One region of the Enterobacter sp. N5-15 genome, then DNA from elsewhere that is predicted to be linked to it. Evidence: predicted binding sites of a transcription regulator. Region 1 holds the regulator's gene; the other holds the start of a gene.
What was found. The regulator Fur, encoded in region 1, represses iron uptake genes when iron is present. The targets are predictions, from matches to a motif close to ATAATAATGAGAACNACTATCAA.

Region 1 (10,114 bases):
AAAACTGCTCGAGAGCGATGTTCCGCTAAAAGACGTCCTGCCTTCACTCTACAAACAGCATCCGGAACGTTACGCGGATTACACCCTGCGCCAGATCTGCCAGGAAATGCATGACCTGTACGCCCGCCACAACGTGAAGCAGCTGCAGAAAGAGATGTTCCGCAAGTCTCACTTCCCACGCGTGATGATGAACCCGCAGGACGCGAACTACGCCTATCTGCGCGGTGAAGTTGAACTGGTCTCCCTGCGCGACGCGGAAGGCCGCATCGCCGCCGAAGGCGCGCTCCCTTATCCGCCAGGGGTGCTGTGCGTTGTCCCAGGGGAAGTCTGGGGCGGTTCCGTGCTGCGCTACTTTGCCGCGCTGGAAGAAGGTATCAACCTTCTGCCGGGCTTCGCGCCGGAGCTGCAGGGTGTGTACGTCGAAGAGTGTGAGGGTCGCAAACAGGTTCGCTGCAACGTCATCAAAAAACCCGCCGCTCAGCCCGCGCTGCTGAAAGGAGAGAAATTATGAGTAAGTCCAATAAGATGGGCGTGGTGCAGCTGACCATCCTCACCATGGTAAACATGATGGGCTCCGGGATTATCATGCTGCCCACCAAACTGGCAGAGGTGGGTACCATCTCTATCATCTCCTGGCTGGTGACGGCAGTCGGCTCCATGGCGCTGGCGTGGGCATTCGCCAAGTGCGGGATGTTCAGCCGTAAGTCAGGCGGCATGGGTGGCTATGCCGAGTACGCCTTTGGCAAGTCGGGCAACTTTATGGCCAACTATACCTACGGCGTGTCGCTGCTGATTGCCAACGTGGCGATTGCCATCTCCGCGGTGGGTTACGGTACGGAGCTGTTTGGCGCGACGCTCAGCCCGGTACAAATTGGGCTGGCGACCATCGGGGTTCTGTGGATCTGCACCGTGGCTAACTTTGGCGGCGCGCGTATCACCGGGCAGCTCTCCAGCATCACCGTCTGGGGCGTGATTATTCCGGTTGTCGGCCTGTGCATCATCGGCTGGTTCTGGTTCTGCCCGACACTCTACGCCAACTCCTGGAACCCGCACCATGTGCCGTTCTTTACCGCTGTTGGGTCATCCATCGCCATGACGCTGTGGGCCTTCCTGGGTCTGGAATCCGCTTGCGCGAACGCGGAAGTGGTAGAGAATCCGGAAAAGAACGTGCCGATTGCGGTCCTCGGCGGCACGCTGGGCGCGGCGGTGATCTATATCGTCTCGACTAACGTGATTGCGGGCATCGTACCGAATATGGATCTGGCTAAGTCTACGGCGCCGTTCGGGCTGGCCTTCGCGCAGATGTTCACGCCTGAGGTCGGGAAAGTGATCATGGGTCTGATGGTCATGTCCTGCTGCGGCTCGCTGCTCGGCTGGCAGTTCACCATCGCACAGGTGTTTAAATCCTCGGCTGATGAAGGTTACTTCCCAAAAATCTTCTCCCGCGTGAGCAAAGCCGACGCGCCGGTGCAGGGGATGCTGGCGATTGTCATCTTCCAGAGCGGTTTGTCGCTGATGACCATTAGCCCGTCGCTGAACAGCCAGTTCAACGTCCTGGTCAACCTGGCGGTGGTGACGAATATCATTCCGTATATTCTGTCGATGGCGGCGCTGGTGATCATCCAGAAGGTGGCGAAGGTGGATCCACGCAAAGCGCGTGCGGCCAATATCGTGGCGCTGATTGGGGCAATCTACAGCTTCTATGCGCTCTACTCATCCGGCCAGGAAGCGATGCTGTATGGCGCGATGGTGACCTTTATGGGCTGGACGCTGTACGGTCTGGTGTCACCACGGTTTGAATTGAAGAACAAGCACAGTTAGGTAAAAGCAAAACGGCAACCCTGAGGTTGCCGTTTTTAATGTTTTCTCCCTCTCCCTGTGGGAGAGGGCCGGGGTGAGGGCACCAGCCCGCACCAAACACCACTTACGCGTTTTTCAGCACTTCGCTGACAATCTCTACCGCTTCTTTCTCAATCTGCTGACGGTGCTCAGCGCCGAGGAAGCTTTCGCAATAGATTTTATACGCGTCTTCCGTACCGGATGGACGCGCGGCGAACCAGCCGTTCTCGGTCATCACTTTCAGACCACCAATGGATGCGCCGTTGCCCGGTGCTGCCGTCAGACGGGCAGTGATCGGATCGCCCGCCAGGGTGCTTGCGCTGACCATCTCCGGAGAGAGTTTGGACAGGGCTGCTTTCTGAGCTGACGTCGCGCTAGCCTGAATACGGTTATAGCTTGGTGCACCAAAGCGTGCCGCCAGGTCATTGTAATGTTCCTGCGGGTTCTTACCGGTGACCGCGGTGATTTCCGCCGCCAGCAGGCACATGATGATGCCGTCTTTATCGGTTGACCATGGCGTGCCGTCGAAACGCAGGAAAGATGCCCCCGCGCTCTCTTCACCACCAAAACCGAAGCTGCCGTCGTGCAGACCATCAACGAACCATTTGAAGCCCACCGGCACTTCCACCAGCTTGCGGCCCAGCGCCTCGACCACGCGGTCGATCATCGCGGAGGACACCAGCGTTTTACCGACAGCCACCTCTTTGCCCCACTGCGGACGGTGCTGGAACAGGTAGTTAATCGCGACGGCCAGATAGTGGTTCGGGTTCATCAGCCCGGCAGGGGTGACGATACCGTGACGGTCATAATCCGGGTCGTTAGCAAACGCCAGATCGAATTTATCACGCAGCGCCAGAAGGCCCGCCATCGCGCACTCGGAGGAGCAGTCCATACGGATCGCGCCGTCTTTGTCCAGGTGCATAAAGCGGAAGGTCTGATCGACGTGATCGTTCACGATGGTCAGATCCAGCTTGTAATGCTCGGCGATACGTTTCCAGTATTCGATACCGGAGCCGCCCAGCGGATCCACGCCCAGCTTCAGGCCGGCTTTCTGGATGGCCGCCATATCAACGATATCCGCCAGCCCTTCCACGAACGGCTGAACCAGATCCTGCTCTTTCACGTGACCGGACGCCATGGCGGCATCCAGAGAAATGCGCTTCACGCCTTTCAGACCATCAGCCAGCAAGGCGTTCGCACGATCTTCCACCACTTTTGTGACGTTAGTGTCGGCCGGGCCACCGTTAGGCGGGTTGTATTTGATACCACCGTCTTCCGGCGGGTTGTGGGATGGCGTGATAACGATACCGTCAGCCAGCACGCCACCTTTTTTGTTGTGCACCAGGATGGCGTTAGAGACCGCAGGCGTTGGGGTGAAGCCGTTGTTCTCCTGAACAATCACATCAACGCCGTTTGCCGCCAGCACTTCCACCACAGAGATGAACGCCGGTTCAGACAGGGCATGGGTATCTTTCCCCACGTAGCACGGACCGGTAACGCCGTTTTTAGCGCGCTCTTCCGCGATGGCCTGAGCAATGGCCAGAATGTGCGGTTCGTTAAAGCTGTGGCGCGCCGCGCTGCCGCGGTGACCGGATGTACCAAACTTCACTGCGTGTTCTGCGTTGCCCACGACCGGTTTCAGCACGTAATACTGCGCGGTCAGCTGAGCGACGTTAATCAAATCGCTTTGTTGTGCAGGTTGGCCTGCACGGCTGTGATTTGCCATTACCGGGTCCTTCTGATGCAAGGGTTAAATTGTACCGCAAACCTTTTCAATCAATTCCGCCGGGAACTGCATGGACTGCATGATGTGTTCAATCATGCTGCACTTGCGGCCCGTATTGGTATTGGTGATCACCCAGTACGGGGTGCCAGGAACATGTTTGGGCTTGGTTTGATTGCCATTTTGCAGCAGCGTCTGCTCGTCGCCCGCGAAATAGACGCGAGTACGGCCGTGAAGCGACTCGGTCGCTTCAGCAAACGCTTTGTTATCCAGTGAATAAAGTGTAGACAGCACCAGCATAAAGCGGTTAACCGCCTTTTTCTGCTCCGCGTATTCATCGGAGAGCAGCAGCTCGCGCATCGCGCGCACTTTATCTTTTGCCGGTGTCACGGCAGGTTTTGCTTGCGCAACAACGCTTGGCTGAGACACGACATCTTTGGTGACTGGGGTAGCAGGCTGTGAAGCGGCGGAAATTTTAAGCATGCGCCGTAAAATGTCGGACGCGCTCTCCCCGATATGCCGCGTCTGGCTGGCAATATACTGATAGAGTTCGTCATCAACTTCGATTGTTTTCATCTTAATCCAGTGCGATATCTTATCTGAATACAAGTCATTGGGATTATAAGGTCAAATCCCAACAGCGGATAGCGTCAAACCAGGTTGGCGGCAAAAGTCAGATTAAACTGGAACCTTGCAGCCGGGCGGCAGAATGGTCAACATGATACCCTAACCTGACATACGTAAAAAAAGAACTTTGCCATGAAATTGAATACCCGAGCGCAAACTGCACAATCGCAGAACAATAATTCTCCCATCGTACTGGTTCACGGGCTTTTTGGCAGCCTGGATAACCTGGGCGTGCTGGCGCGCGATCTGGTTACCGACCACGATATTTTACAGGTCGATATGCGCAATCACGGTCTTTCCGGGCGTTCCGACGAGATGACCTACGCGGCGATGGCGCGGGATCTGCTGGATACGCTGGATGCACATAGCCTGCAAAAGGTAACGCTGATCGGGCATTCAATGGGTGGCAAAGCAGTGATGGCCCTGACGGCGCGGGCCCCGGAGCGTATTAGCGGCCTGGTGGTGATTGACGTCGCGCCCGTGGATTACGATGTCCGCCGTCATGACGAGATTTTTGCCGCCATTAATGCGGTCACAGAAGCGGGTGTCGCGACACGCCAACAGGCGGCTGCCGTCATGCGTGAGCATCTTGATGAAGAAGGCGTCGTGCAGTTCCTGCTGAAGTCGTTTGTTGACGGGCAATGGCGTTTTAACGTGCCGGTGCTCTGGGACCAGTACAACAACATCGTGGGCTGGGAAACCGTCCCCGCCTGGCCACACCCTACCCTCTTTATTCGCGGCGGAAACTCTCCTTACGTTACCGACGCGTACCGCGACACGCTGCTGGCCCAATTCCCGCAGGCTCGCGCCCACGTGATTGCCGGTGCCGGGCACTGGGTGCATGCGGAAAAACCGGATGCCGTACTGCGCGCCATTCGCCGCTATCTCGCTGATACTGCAAATTGATTAAAAAGAAAGCGACTGGAAGGCTGTGGGCTTCCAGTCGTTGGCGTGCCGTTTTTGGTGATGTATGATGGCGCGCTTATCGCCCGGGCATTAGCAGGGCGGCGTGTTTCCCCCGAAGTCTCTGAATCATGGCCAAAGAACAAACGGACCGTACGACACTAGATCTGTTCGCGAATGAGCGTCGCCCGGGACGACCCAAGACGAATCCGCTTTCGCGCGATGAACAGCTGCGTATCAATAAACGCAACCAGCTTAAACGCGATAAAAATCGTGGGCTTAAGCGTGTCGAACTGAAGCTTAACGCCGACGCCGTCGATGCGCTGAACGAGCTGGCTGACGCGCGAAATATCAGCCGCAGCGAGCTCATTGAAGAGATGTTGCTCGTCCAGCTTGAGACGTTACGCAGCCAGGCATAAGTCTGAAAATCCCCTTTATCGCCCTTTTCATGTAGCACAGAGTGCAGTCCTGCGCGATAGCTGTTTCCGCAGGGTTGCCAGTTCTGCTATTATTGCCCTTATCCGTGGCCGAATTGCGCCACCATACTATTAAGTTTCAAGAGGTTATTTTACTCATGGCAATCATCGGCATTTTCTTTGGCAGTGATACCGGCAATACCGAAAATATCGCAAAAAACATTCAAAAACAGCTCGGTAAAGACGTTGCTGATGTGCATGACATCGCTAAGAGCAGCAAAGAAGATCTGGAAGGCTATGACATTCTGCTGCTGGGTATCCCAACCTGGTACTACGGTGAAGCCCAGTGCGACTGGGATGATTTCTTCCCGACGCTGGAAGAAGTGGACTTCAACGGTAAGCTGGTGGCCCTGTTTGGCTGTGGCGATCAGGAAGACTACGCCGAATACTTCTGTGACGCGCTGGGTACCATCCGCGATATCATTGAGCCGAATGGCGCGGTTATCGTAGGCCACTGGCCGACCGCCGGTTACCACTTCGAAGCGTCTAAAGGCCTGGCCGATGACGATCACTTCGTGGGTCTGGCTATTGACGAAGACCGTCAGCCAGAGCTGACGGCAGAGCGCGTTGAGAAATGGGTGAAGCAGATCCGTGAGGAACTGCACCTGGACGATATTCTGAACGCCTGATTTTTATCGCGGCGCAGCGGCGGCTGCGCCCGTGCTCCAGGTCAAACCGATTAAATTAATCGCTACAATCTTTTAACTTTTTCGCCCAGACCTGTACAATGTCTCCCTGATAAAGTGTGGTTTTCCATTGAGCAAGTTTGTTGGTGATACCCCATTTTTATAAGCATATTTTGCCTGAGACTTGCAGTTTTCATTTAGCCATGGCAGTTCTATAATGAGACGCATTATCCCAGGTGCATTTTCTGTCACTTCCTACAGAAGTGAATCGTTTAGCAACAGGACAGATTCCGCATGACTGACAACAATACCGCATTAAAGAAGGCTGGCCTGAAAGTTACGCTTCCTCGGTTAAAAATCCTTGAAGTGCTTCAGGGTCCAGACAATCACCATGTCAGTGCGGAAGACCTCTATAAACGTCTTATCGACATGGGTGAAGAGATTGGGCTGGCTACCGTCTATCGCGTGCTGAACCAGTTTGATGACGCGGGCATTGTTACCCGTCATAATTTCGAAGGCGGTAAATCTGTTTTCGAACTGACCCAGCAGCAGCACCACGATCATCTGATCTGCCTCGATTGCGGCAAGGTCATTGAATTCAGCGATGATTCCATTGAATCACGCCAGCGTGAAATCGCGGCGCGTCATGGCATCCGCCTGACGAACCACAGCCTGTACCTTTACGGTCACTGCGCTGAAGGCGACTGCCGCGAAGACGACCACGCGCACGACGCGAAATAAGCGAGCGTTCATACTCTGAGCCAGCCGCAAGGTTGGCTTTTTTTTGCCTGAAAAAAGCCCGGTGGCGCTGCGCTTACCGGGCGTAAAGCAACTTATTTATTGTTATTGCGTATCTCGTTCCAGATCTTATCGCAACGCTTCGCCACTTCCTGATCGTTACCGGTTTTACGCGCCTGAATGCAGGCCTGGTAATCCATCACGCGGACGTTCTCCTGCGTAGCGAACTGCTCGTGCGCTTTCTCTTTCTTCAGCACGTTCAGCACGCTCTGACAGGCTTCAATCTTCTCCGGCGAACCTTCCGCAGTATTAATACAGGCGCTATACGCCTCCTTCAGACGGGTGTCCTCTTTCGGCGCCTGTGTCTGAGCACACGCCACCAGCCCTGATGCCAGCAACGCGACGATTACGATTTTTTTCATCATGTGCAGTCTCCATACCGGCGGGACTCAGCCCGCCGGTGCGTTCATCAGAAGATGGTGAATGGGGCGATAACCATGAATTTCACGTCACGTTCATCCTGGAAGATGTTGCCGTAACCGCCCGCATAGCTCGGGATATCGGAGTGGTTGTCATACTGGGTGAAGTGCAGTTTGAACATCGTGCCTTTCGCGCGGCCATCCTGCAGGGTATAGATAGCATCGAGGCTGTAGGAAGACTCTTTCAGGCGATAGTTGGGATCGTAGTATGCGTCCGGGGTTGCCATATCGGCAGGTTTTGCGTCCCAGGCGTAAGCGTAAGAAGCGCCCACCGCCCAGCCAGGCAGGTTCCAGTTTTTCAGATCATACATTGCGCCGAAGAAGACCGCTTTCTCGCCGTCGGCGTTGAAGTCGGAACGGTTATCCCACCAGATATCAAGACGACCGTTGGAGGAGGCGTAGGTCGGCGTCATACGCTGCAGGAAGTAGCCCTGCTGCCCTTCCGCCTTCACCCATGTGCCTTCCAGACGCAAATCAACCTGACCGACCTTGTAGCCGAAGGTTAACGCCTGCAGCCACGCGGTGCCGTCATAAATGTCATTGACGCCGCCGTTACTGACTTTATCGCGCGTACCGTAGAACTGATAGCTGGTGCTCAGCGGGCTACCCGCGACATCGAATTTATAGCTGGCCTTGGCAAAATACTGATCGATATAGCCCTGTGCCTGACCAAATGCCGCTTCAAGCACCAGATCGTTTTTGAAATCGTACTTCGCGCCCAGCGAGTGCAGGTAATCGACTTTGGTTTTTTTATCGTTCTGGTAGAACTTGTCCATCTCGATGTGCCACGGCGCTTTGTACTCGTTGGTCCACATATAGGAGAAGCTCAACGCACCCGCATCACCGTAGTCAAAGTTAGCCCCGGCTTCCGCACCCTGATAGGTACCCGGCATAAAGCTCCAGTGCGGCGCTAACAGGGTCTGGCCAGTTGGCTGAATATAACCACCGCGCGCCCATACCGGGCCGTATTTAAATTTCGCAGCGGCTTTGTAAAGGCTGATACCGCTCTTATCGCCGGACCAGTCTTCTTTATACGCTTTGTTACTGGAGGAGAAGGCGATTTCATTCGGGTGGCCGCTGTCGCCGTTTTCCGCCATTTCAATCGCGGTGAACGCAGCGATATCCAGACCGAACATATCCGCGGCATAGCCTGACTGGAAGTCCAGGTTGGCGTTCCAGGTGGAGTGCGAAAGGTTGGTTTTATATTTATCTTCAGTGACGTCTTTACGGTCACGTTCACGCTGCCAGTAATAAATACCGCCCGTGAGGGTAGAATCGTCGATGAAGCCTGCCGCTTTCGCCTCTGGTGTCACCACCAGGCCCGACATTGCTGTCACACCGGCAATAGCCAGCGCCAGCGCACTACGTTTGCCACTGAACGTACGCATAGATTATTCCTCTTTGACGAATTAAAACGCCTGAAACGGCGTAAATAAAAAAGACCAAATGGTCAGGGGTAGTTTTAAATACCCTCGAATTAACTACCGTCTTTAGGTTATTTTTCGCGACGCGAATTATCAATGCTTTTTAGCGGACAAAAGTCAGGATTATGACGAAGTGCACATAATTGGTAGTGATTTGTAACATTTGCAGAGAGGCGAGCAATGGCGGGGAATTATCAGGTATTTCAGTGGCTAGACGTGGGTTCTCTTTCTTTTTTTACCACCTTTTTGATTTTCGTAATGACACAAACTTTTTTAAAAAAAATAAGTAGCACCTCATTGACCTGATATTTTCATGGCACCTCTTTAAGCCCTGGCTTAATACCCTGATCGTTAAATAAAAAAACGCCGCATAGTGCGGCGTTTGTCTCTCATTGACCAGAGCAGCAATATTATTCGCCGATCTTCGTCCAGGTATCACGCAGGCCGACGGTACGGTTAAATACCGGTTTTTCCGCCGTACTGTAACGGCTGTCCAGGCAGAAGTAACCTTCACGTTCAAACTGGAACGCTTTGCCCGCTTCAGCGGCTTTCAGAGAAGGCTCCGCATAACCCTGCTTGATCACCAGAGATTCCGGGTTGATGGTCGCCAGGAAGTCTTCCGCCGCACCCGGGTTAGGCACGCTGAACAGACGATCGTACAGACGAATTTCTACCGGCAGCGCGTGGGAAGCGCTCACCCAGTGAATAACGCCCTTCACTTTACGGCCGTCAGCAGGATCTTTGCTCAGGGTGTCAGCATCATAAGAACAGAAGATGGTGGTGATATTCCCTTCTGCATCTTTCTCTACGCGCTCGGCTTTGATGACGTAGGCGTTACGCAGACGCACTTCTTTACCCAGCACCAGACGCTTGTACTGCTTGTTGGCTTCTTCGCGGAAGTCAGCACGATCGATCCAGATTTCGCCGCTGAACGGCACGTCGCGAGTTCCCATCTCCGGCTTGCTCGGATGGTTAGGCATTGCAACCAGCTCGCTCTCGCCCTGCGGATAGTTTTCGATAACCAGCTTAACCGGGTCGATAACGGCCATCGCGCGCGGGGCATTTTCGTTCAGGTCTTCACGAATGCAGGACTCCAGAGAAGCGATCTCAATGGTATTGTCCTGCTTGGTGACACCAATACGTTTACAGAACTCGCGGATAGACGCGGAGGTATAACCACGACGGCGCAGACCGGAGATGGTCGGCATACGCGGGTCATCCCAACCTTCAACGTGCTTGTCGGTCACCAGCAGGTTCAGCTTACGCTTGGACATCACGG
Region 2 (10,114 bases), 1.6 Mb from region 1:
TCAGTCTGGAACCAGGGCTCTTCGGGCTGTTTTACCAGAAATCCGAGTTTTAAATTCTCAGCGATAGCGGATTGTGACATAACGGCAGCCAGACCGATGGCCGCCAGCGCTTTAGTAAATTTGTGCATGGTAAACTCCAGCTTTAGCATTCTTTTCTGTAGGGAATAAGTGCGTGCTTCTTATTTAATCGGACTTAAAACAAGGCATTAGCGCTTACCTCGTCATAAGCGTTATTGCTGGTGATAGTTTTAGCGGGAAATTAATCATCCATAAGAGAGCCCCATCACACCGCAGAATTACAGTAATTGCGTACATAAATTCAGCGAAAAATGACATAAAAAAGGCAGGATTTGTCAGACAAATGAAAGTGGGTTAAGCAGAATTATCCATAAGATTAGCTAAGATATCCCTGATACCCCTCAGCGGGCAAAACGCCACCTGGCGTGAAAGAGGTCCAACATGTTTTTCATCAAAAATGAACGGCGCACCTGGAAAACCGTTATTCAGCAGAATTTGATTTAACGCAATTTTATTGGCACATCATATATTCGAAACGATTAATCCGTATTTCTCTTTTTCACGGAGCATTATTCCAACTTAATATTTTCGAAAGAGTAACAGTGTATCACTGCAATAAAAATTGTTAATTATTAGAGCATTAACCAAGGCTCAATTCATGGCGAGCTAATTGCATTTCTGTACTATATTAAACTTTGTAATGTATGGTAAACACAGCCTAATTAAGAGTTTTCTTAGACCAAAGACAAGGGTATGCTTATTTATATCGAACACAGGAAGTGAATTTCGGTCACGGCAGAATGTGTATTTCTGCTCTTTTCTTCGTATTTGCCTGACGGTCAGGTTAAGCAACGGACATCACGTCCCACAGTCAATAAGGATATGAGTATGGCTACCCAAACGATGATGCAAAAACTTAACGCGCAGATGAACCTTGAGTTCTACGCCTCGAATCTGCACCTTCACTTAAGCGCGTGGTGTGCCGAGAATAGCCTCACGGGATCTGCGACATTCTTTCGCTCTCAGGCGCAAAGTAACGTCACCCATATGATGCGTGTCTTTAACTTCCTGAAAGCCGCAGGGGCAAATCCTGTCGTTAAAGCCCTTGATGGGATCAATGAAAACTACTCTTGCCTGGAAGAACTGTTTCAGAAAACGCTTGAAGAGTATGAACAGCGCTGCAGCACCCTCAGCAAGCTGGCCGATGAAGCCAGGGCGCAGCAGGACATTACGACGCTCAAATTCTTACGTGATATGGACAAAGAGCAGCAGCAGGATGGCATGCTGCTGAAGACGCTGGCGGATGAGATCCATAATGCGCAGCAGGCGGGTTTATGCCCTGAGCAAACCGACCGTCACCTGCTCGACATTGTGGCGGTGCAGCACCACTGAGTTTTTTAATTTGCTCCTGCACGGGTTAAGGCACGAAATAATCCCCTCGCCCCTCTGGGGAGAGGGTTAGGGTGAGGGGAACATACGGCTGTAGTGGTCATTCCGTTCACTTTATGTTCCTTGCTACTCTGTAACGACATGACCGGTGAACGTGCCAGGGTGGCTCAATCTGCACTGAACCCCGTTTCCTGGACACCTTTATTCTTTTGTTTTTTCTGCCTGAGTCCGGTACGCCACCGGGCTCAGGCCGCCAGTTTTCAGGCTGATTCGTTCAGTGTTGAAGTAACGAATATAAGCCTTAATATCCCGCTCCAGCTCTTTCACGCAACCATACCTCTTGCGGTAGTACATCTCCACTTTCAGATGGCTGAAGAAGTTTTCCATCACTGCATTATCCAGGCAGTTTCCCTTTCGCGACATACTCTGGACTATACCGGCTTTTTCCAGCATTAACCGCCATGCCGGTGTCCTGTAAGCCCAGCCCTGATCGCTGTGTAAGACCAGACCTTCACTATGTCTGTGTGCTTTCAGGGCCTTATGCAGCATCCTGCAGACCAGAGGCTGTGAAGCACTGGTCGACATATTCCAGGCCACGATTTCGTTATTGAACAGATCCTGCAGGGCTGACAGGTAAAGTTTCTGTCCCCCGGCCCGGAACTCCGTCACATCCGTACACCACTTGATCCCGCTTCGTTCAGCGCTAAAGTCCCGGGCCAGCAGATTGGCGGATGACAGACCCGCATCAGGCATATATGAGCGATATCTTTTCCGGCGTAGCTGACAGGTGAGTCCATGCTCCTTCATCAGCCTGCGCACGGTTTTGTGATTAAGCACGAAGCCCTTATCCCGTAGTGCTCTCGTCATTCTCCGGTAGCCATAGCGCTGCGCATGCCGCTGGCTGATGGCCTTCATTGCACCGACTGCATCCGCATAACGCTCAGTCCCGTGCTCAGGGTGCGAGACATGATAATAATATGTGCTGCGTGACAACCGCGCGGCATACAGCAGGCAGGGTAGCCTGTGTGCCGTCAGCAACGACTGCACTAATCTGGTTTTTTCTGCTGCTCCCTGAGTGCATTTTCTTCTCTCAGGGCTTTCAGCTTTTTTAAGTAAGCATTTTCCGCGCGCAGATATTCCAGCTCCCTCTGCAGTTCTTTGGGTGTCATTTCACTGAAGGGCTTGGCGCCGGGAACATATTTTTTCTGTGACATAGCGGGTCCGGGTCTGGCAGTGTGAAGCGCTTTTTCACCTCCCCTCCGGTAACGCTGCGTCCAGTCGAGAATAAGGGACTCATTGGGGATGGCGAAGCGCGATGAAGCCTCCGCATAGCTGCACCTGTTTTCAGCGACGTAGCGGACAACGCGGAGCCTGAATTCTGCAGTATAGGTCCGCGCAGGACGGTCCTCCAGACCGGCTTTACCCTGACGACGGTAAGCCCGCAGCCAGCGGGTCAGTGGGGTTCTGCCCACACTGAACAGATGGGCTGTTTCTTTGATACTCGACTGTCCGGCCATGTAATGCAGTACAGCTGCAAGCCTAATATGGAAAGGATATTTCATTGTTCTGAACCTCCAGATTTGGAATCTGGTGTCCAGGATCCGGGGTTCAGTGCAATCGCCACCACCCTGGCAACCCGGGCTCCCGGCGGTAAATCGCCGCTTCGCGGTACCCTCAGCTTATTCCTTCAGGCTATCGGGTCGGGCATGAGCCTGCATCCCTGCAGGCCACGCCCTCTCGGCGCATCCCTGCGCCTCGACCCGGCCTTACGGAAACGCTTCGGCGATTTACAGCCGGACCAGGGCGTCGCTGTTAGTTTTTAATATTATTAAAACACTTTGAATCGCTGTTGAATGTGGATTTACGTCCCATACGAAATAAAGTCTCCTTCCTATCTCCAACCTTCTGCTTTTGCTGAAATTTAACAAATCAGATCTGGCTCCCAATGATTAACCACACAACGTGTGATGATTTATTTAGTTACATAATCATTGACGAGGGAGCATCATGATCACCATTGAGTTTGTTGTTATTCTCCTCTGCCTGCTGACGGGTACGCGTTTTGGCGGTATGGGGCTTGGGTTAATCAGCGGTATTGGTCTTTTTATTTTATGTTTTGTCTTTGGTCTGCAACCGGGTAAGCCGCCGGTAGACGTTATGCTGACCATCCTCGCGGTGATTGGTTGTGCGGCTACGCTACAGACTGCGGGCGGCCTCAACGTCATGATGCAGTTTGCTGAACGTCTGCTGCGCAAACACCCGCAGCACATCACCCTGCTCGCGCCTTTCACCACCTGGATGCTGACCTTTCTGTGCGGCACCGGGCACGTGGTCTACACCATGTTTCCCATCATTGCGGATATCGCCCTGAAAAAGGGGATCCGCCCCGAGCGCCCCATGGCCGTGGCATCGGTCGCGTCGCAGATGGCGATTACGGCCTCCCCCGTTTCCGTTGCCGTGGTATCGCTGGTATCCATCCTTGCGGCTCAGCATGGGATCGGCCACGCGTGGGGGATCCTGGAAATTCTCGCCGTGTCGGTTCCCGCTTCGCTTTTCGGCGTAGCCATTGCGGCCCTGTGGAGTTTACGCCGCGGAAAAGATTTGGCTGACGACATGGAGTTTCAGGAAAAGCTGAAAGATCCTAAGCAGCGCGAGTTTATCTACGGCGGAACGGAGACGTTAATGAATCAGCGTTTCCCTAAACAGGCCTACTGGTCCACGTGGATTTTCTTTGCCGGTATTGCCGTGGTCGTTTTGCTGGGGGCGTTCCCTGACCTGCGTCCCGCCTTTGAGCTGAAAGGCAAAATGACGGCGCTGTCGATGAACCTTGTCATTCAGATGATGATGTTAATTGCGGGCGCCGTGATGCTGATGGCCTGTAAGGTCAACGCGTCGGCGATTTCCAACGGCGCGGTGTTCAAGGCCGGTATGGTGGCGATCTTCTCGGTGTTCGGCGTGGCGTGGATGAGCGATACCTTTTTCCAGGCGCATCTCGACGAGTTGAAGCTGGCGCTGGAAGGCGTGGTGAAAAGCCACCCGTGGACGTATGCCATCGTGCTGTTTCTGGTGTCAAAACTGGTGAACAGCCAGGCGGCTGCGCTGACGGCCGTTGCGCCTATGGGCCTGATGCTCGGCATCGACCCGAAAATGCTGATCGCCTTTTTCCCGGCGTCATACGGCTATTTTGTCCTGCCGACCTATCCAAGCGATTTGGCCTGCATCGGCTTTGACCGTTCAGGCACGACCCGCATCGGCAAATTTATCATCAACCACAGCTTTATTCTGCCGGGGCTGATTGGGGTAAGCTGCGCGTGCGCGGCGAGCTATCTGCTGGTCCAGACGTTCTTCTGACCGCATCAAAGGGCGACACATGCCATCGCCCATTTCCCTGCTTTAGTGGGACTCACCCTGCGGCGTGAATCGCAGCTCAATCAGCGCGATGGCCTTCTGGATCGCACGAAGCGTAACCGGGTCAGCGGCAGCAGGATGGCTGGCGAAATCGATATTTTTCAGCTGAGTAGACATCTTCTCGCGCACTTCAACCGGCGCAATCACGTCCAGAACATCGAGGATTTGTTTGATAACCAGCTGACAGGCGACAACGTCAGAGACCAGTTCCTGATCGGCGCTCAGGTTTTTTGACATGGGGGCTTTCTCCTTATTTAAAGGCCGCCATAGTATCAAAACACGCCCCCTGACACCTTCCCTTCATCGTCAGCAGGTACAAAAAAACCCGCCGAAGCAGGTTTTTTTTATCAGAACATGGCGCCCGGCGGCACGTCTTTGAACGTGCGGCAGTAATTGGCCCACATACTTTTCAGGATTTTGCGCAGTTTCACGATGATGCTCCATTAACTTGTTATACAACTTTATTATCAACGTGCCTATAATATGACCACCATCACAAAAATCAACATTTTTGTGACTCTCATCACACTTTTCTTGCGGTATGGACTGAAAGCGCTCACCGCTGACCCGTTGCGAAGAGTGAGGGCAGATTGTCCGGCTATTCCAGGCATTGCAGCGGGCATCTGCGGGTACGATAACGTATTTCCATCCACTCAGAGCGAACCATGAAAAGAGTCATTGTAGCCGGCACAATCCTGCTGCTCGCGGGTTGTAGCATTAATCGCCAGGCTGAAGTCAGCAGCCTCGACGCGCCGAACGGCATCGTTCGTCTCGACTACGGCCAGGCACCGCTGCAAAATGCGTATTCCGATGCGTATGTGAACAACGGCACGGCGGCAAAAGCGTGTCAGAGCATGGGGTATGCCACTGCCTCAGCCTATGGTCAGCCCATTAAAACCTGCACCCTGACGAGCGGCTCTTTGTGCCTGAACGAGAGCGTGACTATCCAGTATAAATGTATGGGTTACGCCGTTAATCCTAAGTCAAATAATCCGTGGTATTAATCGAAGCTGCCAGCGCGTGCTGGCAGTTTATTTCATTACGAACAAAAATAATTCTCATTAATAAGTTTTAAAAATTGCCAATGCGTTTTATTCCCATTCGTATTTTAAATAAATAAAATAAAAATTTTACGTTTTGCAAATAATTAAATAACAAATTATAGTGTCGCTCATTGTGAACCAGAAATAATAATCCGGAGCGTCACCATGCTGAAAACTGAAATGATCGACAAGCTCAACGCACAAATGAACCTTGAGCTTTTTTCATCCCTGCTCTACCAGCAGATGAGCGCCTGGTGCAGCTACCACAGCTTCGAGGGCGCTGCCGCGTTTCTGCGTCGTCACGCTCAGGAAGAGATGACCCACATGCAGCGTCTGTTTGATTATCTGACGGATACGGGCAGCCTGCCGCGCATTGAAACCGTGACGTCACCCTTTGCCGAGTATAATTCTCTCGATGAACTGTTCCGCGCCACCTACGAGCACGAGCAGCTGATCACGCAGAAAATTAACGAACTGGTTCATGCGGCGATGACCAGCCAGGATTATCCAACATTTAATTTCCTGCAGTGGTACGTCGCTGAGCAACATGAAGAAGAGAAGCTGTTTAAATCCGTGCTGGATAAATTATCTCTGGTGGGGAAATCCGGCGAAGGTCTTTACTTTATTGATAAAGAACTTTCCACTCTTGATACGCAGAATTAATTTCAGCGCGGTGCCGGTTTCCGGCACCGCGTTAATTTACATACACCCCGCACAGCTGGTGCAGCGCCAGTCATGGGGATTCACGGCTTGGTAAAAATAGCGGTAGCTGGAGGTCTCCAGCGGAATACCCACTTCGAAGAACATATCCGTTAACCACTCGACATTCTCAATAACCCACTCATCTTCCTGTAAGCCTTGTGCAAAGGTTTCGTCTTCAGGATCAATAACCGAATAGATTGCCCAGGTGCCCATATCCTTTTCGCGACGGGGCTCGGGAAGTATCAGGGGTTGGTTCTGCCAGCTGATTATCCAGTGACCATGGCACAACAGGTTACCTCCCCGGCTCCATGCCGCGGTAAAGGGATTCTCCCCTGCCATAAAACCCTCACTTAATTTGATAATTTATATTTATTGTTTACGTTACGCCGGAATGTCGCGCAGCAACATTGCCCTTATGAAGTAGGCATAAGCCTATAAAGGATCAGAGGGTCAGTAATTCGTAAAGTATTCATTACACTACTTGTAACGGTGATTTGACGAATTACGGCTTTTCCCTTACTCTGCGCCGCAGATTTTGTCGCGGTTAAGCATCGTTGTAGAGGAAAGCGTGAGAAACAGAACCCTGGGAAGTATTTTTATCGTCGCCGGAACGACAATTGGCGCAGGAATGCTGGCAATGCCCCTGGCAGCCGCGGGCGTGGGATTTGGCATAACCCTGCTGCTGCTGGGCACGCTCTGGGCGCTGATGTGTTACACCGCACTGTTGCTGCTTGAGGTTTACCAACACGTGCCCGCCGACACCGGTCTGGGTTCGCTTGCGGCGCGCTATCTGGGACGCTACGGCCAGTGGATAACCGGCTTCAGCATGATGTTCCTGATGTACGCCCTGACCGCCGCCTATATCAGCGGCGCCGGGGAGCTTATCGCCTCCAGCGTCAACGACTGGTTTGGCTCTGACATTACCCCTGCGACGGGGGCTATCTTCTTTGCGCTCATCGGCGGCGGCGTGGTCTGCGTGGGCACATCGCTGGTCGATCTGTTTAACCGTTTTCTGTTCAGCGCCAAAATTCTCTTCCTGATCGTCATGCTGGTGCTGCTGGCGCCGCACGTGCACAAGGTCAACCTGCTGACGCTGCCGCTGGAAAAAGGGCTGGCGCTCTCCGCGATCCCGGTTATTTTCACCTCGTTTGGCTTCCACGGCAGCGTGCCGAGCATCGTCAGCTATATGAACGGCGATATCCGCAAGCTGCGCCGCGTCTTTGTTATCGGCAGCGCGATCCCGCTGATTGCCTATATTTTCTGGCAGCTGGTGACGCTGGGCAGCATTGACTCTTCAACCTTTCTTGGGCTGATGGCGCAACACGCTGGCCTGAACGGTTTTCTGCTGGCACTGCGCGAGGTCGTCACCTCCCCGCACGTGGAGCTGGCGGTACACCTGTTTTCCGACCTGGCGCTGGCAACCTCGTTCCTGGGCGTGGCGCTCGGCCTGTTTGATTACCTGGCCGACCTGTTCCAGCGTCGTAATACCGCGGCCGGACGGCTACAGACGGGCGCAATTACCTTCCTGCCGCCGCTGGCGTTCGCGCTGTTTTACCCACGTGGATTTGTGATGGCGCTGGGGTACGCAGGGGTGGCGCTGTCGATCCTTGCCCTCCTCCTCCCTTCCCTGCTGGCATGGAAAAGCCGTCAGCAGCATCCTCAGCAGGGATATCGCGTGGCGGGCGGAAAACCGCTGCTGTGCGTTGTGTTTGGCTGTGGGGTGGTGATTATTCTGGTGCAGGTGTTGATTGCAGCCGGGATGCTGCCGGAAGTGGGTTAAATAAAAAAGGGGCTGTCATCAGCCCCTTTTTTATCAGTGCAAACAGCAGCTCTTAAACTTCTTCCCGCTGCCGCAAGGACACGGATCGTTACGCCCGACCTTCGTGCCGTTCACCGTCGGTTTCTTCACTTCCGGCTGCTGCGGGTTGTTTACCCAGTATTGATATAGACGCAGCGCCGCAGGCTGGATGCTCTCGATGCTGGCGATATACTCCTCTTCGGACAGTTCATCCAGCTTTTCGCTGTTCTCTTCCGTCCCGTGCAGGGCAATCACCTCAAGATCGGCCTTCAGTGCTTCCGGCAAGGCTGACCAGTCCGTCAGCGCCACGCCGCGCATATAGCCATAGCACCACTCTTCCACCACGGTATAGCTCTCACCGTCAACGTCGTTATAACCGAACATCGGTTCAAACTGATCCGGGTACTCGCTCAGGCGTTCGGCAATATCGTTCATATGCTTAAAGCAGAGATCGATAAAACGGTTCATCTCACGATCGTTTTTCCAGCGCGGAATGTACTTCTCGCCACCCCACACCGCCACCAGCCAGGCATCTGGCTCAACGACAACAGGACCGGAAAGCACTGCGGTAAGCATGCCGTCCAGTTCGGACACGTCAATCACGGACGCGTCATCATGACCGTAAGACATTAACGTCTCTTCAAGCCACGCCATTTCGCTTTCATTCAATGGGCCTTCAGTCATCGCTGATACTCCTGCAAAAAAGGAAACGATCCTAACACATATCTCACCCCTCTCCGGGCTGAAGTTTAGGTCTTTATTGCTGCAAAAACGTGCAAATCGTGACCTTTGCACAACTTATGGGCTTTATTGTTAACGATATGTGATCTCCGCTGTAATTTCTTCTCCTCCCGCAAGGCGGCATAACGCGGCGCTCTATACTCAAACATGTCGCATGCTGGTCAATGGGTTAACCATTCTGGCAACGTTTTTGCTTAACGTTCTTCGCGCGTCCCTGCGCAGGGAAATCTCGCCGTAATATGCAGGATGCCGTCTGTATCTTGTTCGTTTAGTGCATTTTGTTCTTGCTCGTGTTTCGGATTGGCTGCGCCGTCGGGCGTTCGGGTTTACGCCGTGGTGCAAAAACCTCTTTGCTAAGGAACATAATAATGTCGCTGAAATTTATCAGAACTCCTCTTTCTCTTGTGTTGGCCGGTTGCCTGGTGACGGCGTTTTCCGCCCGGGCAGATATTGTGATTGGCGTGGCCGGGCCGTTTACGGGTCCGAATGCCACCTATGGCGATCAGTACTGGCACGGCGCAACGCAGGCCGCTGAAGACATCAATGCCGCAGGCGGCATTAACGGCGAGAAGATCAAACTGGTTCAGGGGGATGATGCCTGCGAACCTAAGCAGGCCGTGGCCGTCGCCAACCGTTTAGTTGACCAGGATAAAGTCAACGCCGTGGTCGGCCATTTCTGCTCCTCTTCCACAATGCCCGCCTCTGAGGTGTATAGCGACGCAGGCATTATTGCGATTACCCCCGGCTCAACTAACCCGCTGATCACCGAACGCGGCATGAGCGATATGTTCCGCATGTGCGGTCGCGACGATCAGCAGGGCCAGGTTGCCAGCGACTTCATCATCGACAAGCTGAAAGCCAAGCGCGTGGTGATTATTCACGATAAAGACACCTATGGTCAGGGTCTGGCTGACGCCACCAAAGCGGCGCTGGCGAAACGTGGGGTTCAGGATGTGATGTATGAGGGGTTATCCCGCGGTGAAAAAGACTTTAACGCGCTGGTGACGAAGATCGG

Region 2: ftnA (non-heme ferritin) is a predicted target of Fur. The motif match lies at 5,861-5,883, and genes of this name have one in related genera.

Annotation. Positions count from the first base shown of each region.
Region 1 is NZ_CM170150.1:1,326,402-1,336,515, reverse strand. Features, by position in the region: gene speF (ornithine decarboxylase SpeF) at 1-511, shown strand, start outside; gene potE (putrescine-ornithine antiporter) at 508-1,821, shown strand; gene pgm (phosphoglucomutase (alpha-D-glucose-1,6-bisphosphate-dependent)) at 1,925-3,565, opposite strand; gene seqA (replication initiation negative regulator SeqA) at 3,590-4,138, opposite strand; gene ybfF (esterase) at 4,322-5,095, shown strand; gene ybfE (LexA regulated protein) at 5,224-5,511, shown strand; gene fldA (flavodoxin FldA) at 5,667-6,197, shown strand; gene fur (ferric iron uptake transcriptional regulator) at 6,489-6,935, shown strand; gene chiQ (ChiQ/YbfN family lipoprotein) at 7,028-7,354, opposite strand; gene chiP (chitoporin ChiP) at 7,402-8,799, opposite strand; gene glnS (glutamine--tRNA ligase) at 9,246-10,114, opposite strand, start outside.
Region 2 is NZ_CM170150.1:2,936,934-2,947,047, forward strand. Features, by position in the region: gene araF (arabinose ABC transporter substrate-binding protein AraF) at 1-128, opposite strand, end outside; gene AC2TE5_RS13965 (non-heme ferritin-like protein) at 907-1,410, shown strand; one part of gene AC2TE5_RS13970 (IS3 family transposase) at 1,609-2,519, opposite strand; one part of gene AC2TE5_RS13970 (IS3 family transposase) at 2,519-2,969, opposite strand; gene AC2TE5_RS13975 (hypothetical protein) at 2,988-3,230, shown strand; gene AC2TE5_RS13980 (anaerobic C4-dicarboxylate transporter) at 3,415-4,758, shown strand; gene AC2TE5_RS13985 (DUF2766 family protein) at 4,801-5,052, opposite strand; gene azuC (stress response protein AzuC) at 5,163-5,246, opposite strand; gene yecR (YecR family lipoprotein) at 5,481-5,819, shown strand; gene ftnA (non-heme ferritin) at 6,024-6,521, shown strand; gene AC2TE5_RS14005 (hypothetical protein) at 6,558-6,899, opposite strand; gene tyrP (tyrosine transporter TyrP) at 7,129-8,340, shown strand; gene AC2TE5_RS14015 (YecA/YgfB family protein) at 8,374-9,042, opposite strand; gene AC2TE5_RS14020 (branched-chain amino acid ABC transporter substrate-binding protein) at 9,468-10,114, shown strand, end outside.